Regions from separate parts of the Gracilibacillus thailandensis genome, predicted to be linked through region 2. Evidence: riboswitches for the same ligand, from Rfam matches in the RefSeq annotation. Region 2 holds a riboswitch; the other holds the start of a gene.
What was found. A riboswitch is a leader RNA that binds a small molecule or an ion and turns the genes downstream of it on or off. The one in region 2 is predicted to bind cyclic di-GMP.
Positions count from the first base shown of each region.

Region 1: it holds a riboswitch for cyclic di-GMP, as region 2 does, so the genes downstream of both, GH715_RS09315 (diguanylate cyclase domain-containing protein) here and GH715_RS15540 (anti-repressor SinI family protein) in region 2, are expected to answer to the same signal.

Region 1 covers NZ_WJID01000024.1:61,754-65,501, reverse strand. The annotation lists gene GH715_RS09320 (ABC transporter substrate-binding protein) at 1-596, opposite strand, end outside; gene GH715_RS09315 (diguanylate cyclase domain-containing protein) at 593-2,437, opposite strand; cyclic di-GMP riboswitch class I at 2,524-2,610, opposite strand; gene GH715_RS09310 (rhodanese-like domain-containing protein) at 2,852-3,157, opposite strand; gene GH715_RS09305 (methyl-accepting chemotaxis protein) at 3,362-3,748, opposite strand, start outside.
Region 2 covers NZ_WJID01000055.1:22,675-26,422, forward strand. The annotation lists gene GH715_RS15535 (NAD(P)/FAD-dependent oxidoreductase) at 1-1,233, opposite strand, end outside; gene GH715_RS15540 (anti-repressor SinI family protein) at 1,494-1,628, opposite strand; cyclic di-GMP riboswitch class I at 1,664-1,752, opposite strand; gene GH715_RS15545 (hypothetical protein) at 2,183-2,371, shown strand; gene GH715_RS15550 (phosphotransferase) at 2,376-3,392, opposite strand; gene spoVID (stage VI sporulation protein D) at 3,506-3,748, opposite strand, start outside.

The DNA.
Region 1 (3,748 bases), on a different contig from region 2:
TTGAGGTCTTGAGCCATTTCCAGCCAATTTTCATCGTCATTTATAAAACTGGACAATTCTAGTGGGTCACTAGGATAGCCATATTCACTTAAAATATCTGCACGATAGTAAGTAACATAAGGGAAAAACAATAACGGGATCGCAAACATTTCAGTTCCATCTTCACTTTTATAATGATTTAACAAGCTTTCTGGTCTTCGGTCAAAAAAACTTTCCTCATAATATCTTTTTTCGTATAAATTTTCAAAACCGCTTATACCAGTAAATTCACCTAAAGCATAATCAGGTAAAATATATAAATCAGGTGTTTTTCCAGCTAACATACCTTGTCGATATTCTTTGATCAGAATATTTTCATCAATCACTTTTATATTGACATCTACATCTGGATGCATGTCTAAAAACTCTGGTAATGAATCTTCAAAGACGTTACGATGTGTCCAAATAACCAATTCGTTCACTTGTGCAGACTCCTCTTCTACCTCAACCAAATCACTACTTAGAGATGATTCCTGAAAGGGCTTAAAACTTGAAGAATGACAACCTACTAAGATCAGTATACTTATTGCCGCTATCCATATTCTGAATGGTTTCAATCGTTTTCCTCCCCATATGTCAAATCTTCTAGATCGTGATGACGTTTTTTCTCTTTATACATTAACGAATCAGCATGATGTAATAAGGCATCTAAAGTCTTCCCATTCTCAGGATAAAAGCTTATCCCAATACTAACTGTCAGCGTTATTTCTGTTTGATTAATCATTAACGGTTGCATAATGGCTTCAAGTAATTGTTTGCATAACCTCTGTACTTCTTCCTCTGTTGTTAATTCCACAATTGCCACAAATTCATCACCGGCTAAACGATAAAATGTAATAGGTTTTCCTCGTTCAAATCTCTTTAACCGTTTAGCAAATAATTTTAATAATAAATCTCCTCCACTATGTCCAAGTGTATCATTGACTTGTTTAAATTTATCCAAATCAATAAATACAATCGAAAATCGATCTTGCTTCGCTTGCTCCTCTAACATCTCTGTTAAATCAATATGAAATGAATAACGATTTGGCAAATCTGTTAACGTATCAAAGTGTGCTAATCGATATAGTTTTGACTCTGATTCTTTTAGTTGATTGGTCCTTGCCGTAAGTAAGTCGTTTTTCTTTTTAGCATCGGCAAACATTTGCTGGAGCTCGTTTGCTACATTTTCAATGTTTTGCCCCAATTTTGAAAATTCATCAATCGGCGTATCTTTCCAATAAAAGGTTTCTTGTCGCTTCATCTTGCCTGGTAAATCGGTCGTCATTTGTGTCAGATGTGATAAAGAATTCGATAATATTCGATTCACTAACATACCAAATACTAACGCAATGAATAAAACAAACAATGCGAACAATAGGTAATCAGTAAGGTTAGTTGCTAAAGCTAGTACACTACTACTAATAGGAATAATTAATAATGTTGTTTTGTTTAAAAAGGCAGTTTCCCCGATATAATAGCCTTGATACCAATCAGATAAAGTTTGGTGATTAGATGGTAGCCAAATAAAACCATGTGGATGAACCTCTTTGACAAACCCAGCCTCCATATCTAGGTTAGAACTTGATTCATTTTGATTATTCGTATCAAGCCATATTTGCTTTTCTTGATCCATAATCAAGATTCGTTTGTTTGAAGTGCCGATAAACTCATCTAAAATCGATTTAATTTTAGCTTTTTCTAAGTCAGCGTCTAATTCATAATTTTGAATGTCATTAGAATCCATTTCTGCTATTTTCCGTTGTAATCTCTCTTCCAACTGTTGATATTGAAGGTAATACTCTTGATAAATATCATTTTCCATCGCTCTAGCATTAACTAAAATGATGATGAGTAACGGGAATACTGCCGAGAAAATTAGTATGTGAGAAATCACCTGTCCAAAATATAACTGGTTAGGTGCAGGAAACCAGCTTTTTAATTTGGAAATTAGCGGAAGATAATCACATAACATATCTGCAACTAAGGCAGAAAACAAAGTAGCGGTAATAACTTGAAGGATCATAAAGTTAGTTAAAATCTTCATACTTGCAAAAACCTCTGGAAAGAGTAATTCCACCATAAAATATAGTATAAATAGAATGATAGAATAAGCAAAACTCCAGGTAAAAAGGTCTTTTCCTTTTTTAGAATAAAATACTCCTATGATCAGTACTTCAAGAATACTAATGAAGACAAATGAATTGCCAATCTGAAGAAAATGCGTAAGTAAACTCATACAAATGGTTAATAAAAATGCAAAACGAAAGCCGAATACCCGAATGGATGCTAAGTATAAAATCGGAGCAAAACATAAGATTACACCAAAAATTAATGGTACAGCATATATTTGAGCAAGGACAGATATAGTTAAAATTAATATAAACAATGATATTTTTTTACTCATGATATTGCGCATATGTTTGTCTCCTCGCTCAATTCACTCTCTATTTAGGTATTAAAAAAACACTATACAAAAAATGTATAGGTTTCCTGTTGTTTATATCAGGTAACCCAGCCATCATTGTGAATTTTCACTTTAGATCTGTGGTTTTGCGTCTCTATTTTTCAATAGATTTGCCTTTCTCTATTAGTACTATTATATCATAAAAATTAACATAACTGGCACAGAACATAAATCTATTTTCCTACAATCATCTAATAATAATCAATACAATTCAGAATTATTTTAATGAACACGATAGATTCAGGGGCTTAACCGTATTCTTTACTACTCATATTATACAATAATTTTCATCTTAGTATTGATCAACAAAAAAGAGTAACCCTTTTAAAGATTACTCTCAGCATTTTATCAGGCAATTTAGCATCATTACTCAGGTAATTCAGTTTCATCCTCCCAAGCAAGCATGCCACCTTCCATATTGGTTGCTTCAATTCCATTAGCCTCTAAATATTCAGTTGCTCTTCCACTTCGAGCTCCAGAACGACATACCATATAATAATGTTCGTCTTGATTAAATTCTTCTAAACGGTCCGGTATTTCTCCTAATCTTATATGCTTTGCTCCCGGAATTATACCTTGTGCCACTTCATCATCTTCCCGTACATCAATGATATTTAATTTCTCGCCATTTTTTAATTTATTTGCCAATTCTGTTGCTTGTATCTCCTTCATGATTAAACCTCCAATAAGTTTATACTTCGTATAGCATTATACGCTAGTTTACGTCTAGATTAGTATGTGATCAATCTCTCATTGAATCATACCATTATTACGTTTTCTTTTCTAATATTTAATCTAACTTCCTTGTTATTAAGAAATCTGTCAATATCTTTATTATAAAAAAAGAGACAGACATATAAGTCTATCTCAACAATATTATACAATTTTAAACTTTTGAACTTCTTTTTGTAATTCCTCTGCTAAGACATCTAATTCACGGGCACTTTTTGATACTTCTTCCATTGAATGATTGGTTTCCTCCGCTGAGGCTGCTGTTTCCTCTACAGCAGCAGCAGATTGTTCACTTACAGCTGCAATTTCATCAACCGATTTATTCATTTCTTCACTATTTTCATTAACTTCTTCCAAGCTTTTAACCATGTGTTTCACACGATCTACCATATCCGTAATGGATTGATTAATTTTTGTAAAGGTCTCACCAGTTCTCTCCATTTGTTCTGTACCTTTTTCCACTTCTTGAAATCCAGATTCTAAGGAGTGAGCCATTTGTGCTGATTCCTCCTGAATATTCGCTACAAGTCC
Region 2 (3,748 bases):
GAATTTACCCTTTTTCAGTACGAGCATTGGCCCACCTAATAAGAACAAGTAGCGGTCATCAATCACATTTTTCATCACTTTTGCCTGCATACCATATAATTTATTGCCGTCAAATACCGTTCCCATCGCATCACTTCCACCTAAAGATGCTACTGTTCCTTTATCATCAAACTGGAATTCTTGTAGTGTACCACCATAAATCATCGTTTTAATATTATGCGCGCAAACATCTGCTTCCTGTATGGCAATTTGGGCTGTAGGCGGGTATGGTTTTCCTGTTTCGTTATTCATCACCCATGCACAATCACCTAAAATAAAGACTTCATCATGTCCTGGAGCACGTAATGTGGCATCTACATTGACTTTACCTTTCGTTAGCTCAAAACCTGATTCTCCTACAATTCGATTAGCTTGTACACCACCAGTCCAAACTATCGTACCTGCTTTAATTTCCTCTTCATCTTCCCCAACGACAACAAAGTCTGCTTTTACTTCTTTAATCATGGTACCAAGCTTAAATTCAATACCACGGTATTCTAATGACTCTTTCGCATAGCTTAATAGCTCTTCATCAAAGCCTGGTAGAATGGTTGGCATTGCTTCAACATCTATGATCTTTACGTCTTGACGCGGGATATCATATTTTTTACATAATAGCGGTATTCGTTCTGCTAACTCACCTAAAAATTCGATACCGGTGAAACCAGCACCACCTACAACGATCGTTAGCATACTTGAATCAGGATTTTTTTCATTTCGATAACGAGCAAACTGATATTCAATATGATCTCTAATCATACGACTCGTGTCGACACTCTGAATCGAAAAAGCATGCTCTTCCATACCAGGAATACCAAATGTGGCTTTTTCGAAACCTAGTCCAATCACTAAGTAATCATAACTAATTTCGCCATTTTCTAGTTGAACTGTTTTGGATTCTTTGTTAATTTTCACCACTGCATCATGTACAAAATTAACGCGGCGAGTATTGATGACATCGGAAATCATAATTCGAGAGCGATTAACATCAATTGTTCCTGCAGCTACTTCATGCAACCATGTTGTTTGATAATGATAATTGTGTTTGTTGACTAATGTAATATCTGCTTCTTCTGGTGCAAATTGTTGTGTTAAACGTTTGGTTGTCATCATACCTGCATAGCCTGCTCCAAGTACAACTATTTTAGGTCTGTTTCCTATCATCGAATCCTTCCCTTCTTGTTTTAGAGCCATTGTTAACTACGATAGTTTTCACCTTTTAAACGATTTGTATGTATCATATCGATCGCTGTCAGTATATCAAAATTGTCATTTTCAGTCTAATAAACCAGCCCCATCTAAAAACTAATATTTTTTCCAAATCGTAATATGATATATAAGTAAACAATTCGGTGTAAGCGCTAAAAAAGTATTGAAGTCTCTAAAAAAGCTGTGCTACCTATAGTTAAATACTTTCTCAAAAATAAAAAACCCTATTTTGCAGGGTTTTATTATTAGTTTGGTAGCACATTGGACTTGCAGTTATTCTGTTTTAGGAATGCTCGAACTTCTTCTACTGTGTAACCTTTCGCTTTCGCTTTTGCTATCAAGTAAATCCATTCATAATCCACGTTTACTTTTGTTGGCATAAACGTATTCCCCTCCTAAAATACACTACTGTATTTCAGGCAGCTCAGCCATCCGAATACATAAGTATTAATCGGACCTGTAACTTTGCGTCCCTACCTCTCAATAGGTTTGCCTTTTTCTGATTTTATCTATCGAATACAACATACGAATCCATAGTTTGAGTAGCATGCAAGCCATTATATTTTTATCACATGCTTAAATGTTACTATAACTGCAGCTCCTTATTTTTTTATTCGTCGATCAGAACTTAAATTTATATCATTCTAAAAGAACACTACTGCTACATACACCTCCTATAAAACAACAATAGATTTTGACGAATCCATAGTACCTATTATCTAGTATATATTCGATAAACATCGATCATATTCCTGCACATCTATAGATTTTTGAGAAAATCGAACTAGATAAATACTTTGATATATTTTGTAAAGATTTTATTACGCATTCTTTTAAAAGGAATTTAATTAATACTTTCATTTTGGGTACAATTACAATTTTACTGCATAAGCTACAATATAATGAATTATTATATCGTGAATGAGGTGATACTTTGTCTCGTTATTATCGTTACCGTTTACCACCTTGGGCTCGAGAATGGATCTTAATTTGTGAACGATGTACACTTCCAATCGTGATCTTTCAGGGGATACGTACAATATTTATACCAACAACTTTTGACGTGTTATTGTTAGGAATTCTAATTGGTATTCTTATAGCTTTTCAATTAGAATGGATATAATGCTCTAATACGTTTCTTCAAATTGCTCTGACTTTAATGTTTTATAAATAAAATCTTGTAGCTGTAAACCGAATAATAACTTACGATATTCCTGCTCAATTTTGATGGAGCAATTTACATTATTTTTATTTCTCGATGATTGCACACTGGTAAATACTTCATGAAACCAATTTGCCGGAGACAGTAATTGTAATACTAATAAAGATTTTTCATAGTCCGATAAATCAATATAGCGACAATAGATAGAAAATGAATCAGTCACTTTCCCCATATCACAGTCATGAAATTGAAATAAATATTGATAATAATTTGCTAAATCATAAGTTGGAGATGTCATCAATGCATCTTCCCAATTCAAAAAATAGGTGTTTGCTTGTGTGATCACATAGTGAGAAGGTCGGATATTTCCATGACATAAGGTATATTTCATCTCGTTTGTTTCTTCCATTACATCTAAATAAATTTCTTGCCATCTTTCTAGTTGATTAAATATTTGTTCTATATCACGATAATACATGCAAATTTGCAACTCATAAGGCGACATAAAACGCTTTGCTTCAAAATAGCGAACATACTTTAACATTTGGTCCCGATAGCTAGATAATTCTTGCTGAAATTGCTGTTCCATACCTTCTTTGTTTTGTTTCAATGGTGCAATCTGATGATAATCCATCGTTGCAGCATGTAGACGTCCTATAGCATGAATAACTGATGCATATTCATCGATTGGCTGATCCGTATAATCCTGTTCTACCCATGGCATCAGATAATAAATTTGATCTTGATCTCTTACAAATGGTTGATTATTTTTGGCATAATAAATCGGGACAAATCCTAATATCTGTTTTTGTTGTATATATTGTTGAATCGCTTGCCATCTCCCTAAGTCATCTGGATATAACCTTGACTTTTTTAAAGCATACTGTTGTGAGTTTGCCTTTATTTTAAACACTCTTTCTGTCACTTGCTCAATTTCCTCCGGTTGTAATTGATATGCTTCGATTATTTGTGACCACTCCATTTGTCTTCCTCCTTTAAAAAATCAACACGTAACTACTTCAGCATTTACTAAGTCGGAACTCTTCTAAACTCGTAAACAAAAAATCCCTTGACTGGCACCAAGGGATTAAATCTCTAATCTTCTGAGGTTATGGGAATATAAATTAATTGGCCTGCCGTTATATCCTCTTCTTCTAGACGGTTCGTTCTCATAATTTGTCTAGGAGAAACTTGATAACGCTCAGCGATAGTTTGCATCTGATCATCAGGTTGCACAATATATAATTTTAGTCGAGTATAGCTAGCACTTTCTTCACCAGCAAAAATATTCAATAAATAGGATGTGTCATTTGTCCGCTCTTCCCTTGCTTGGACATG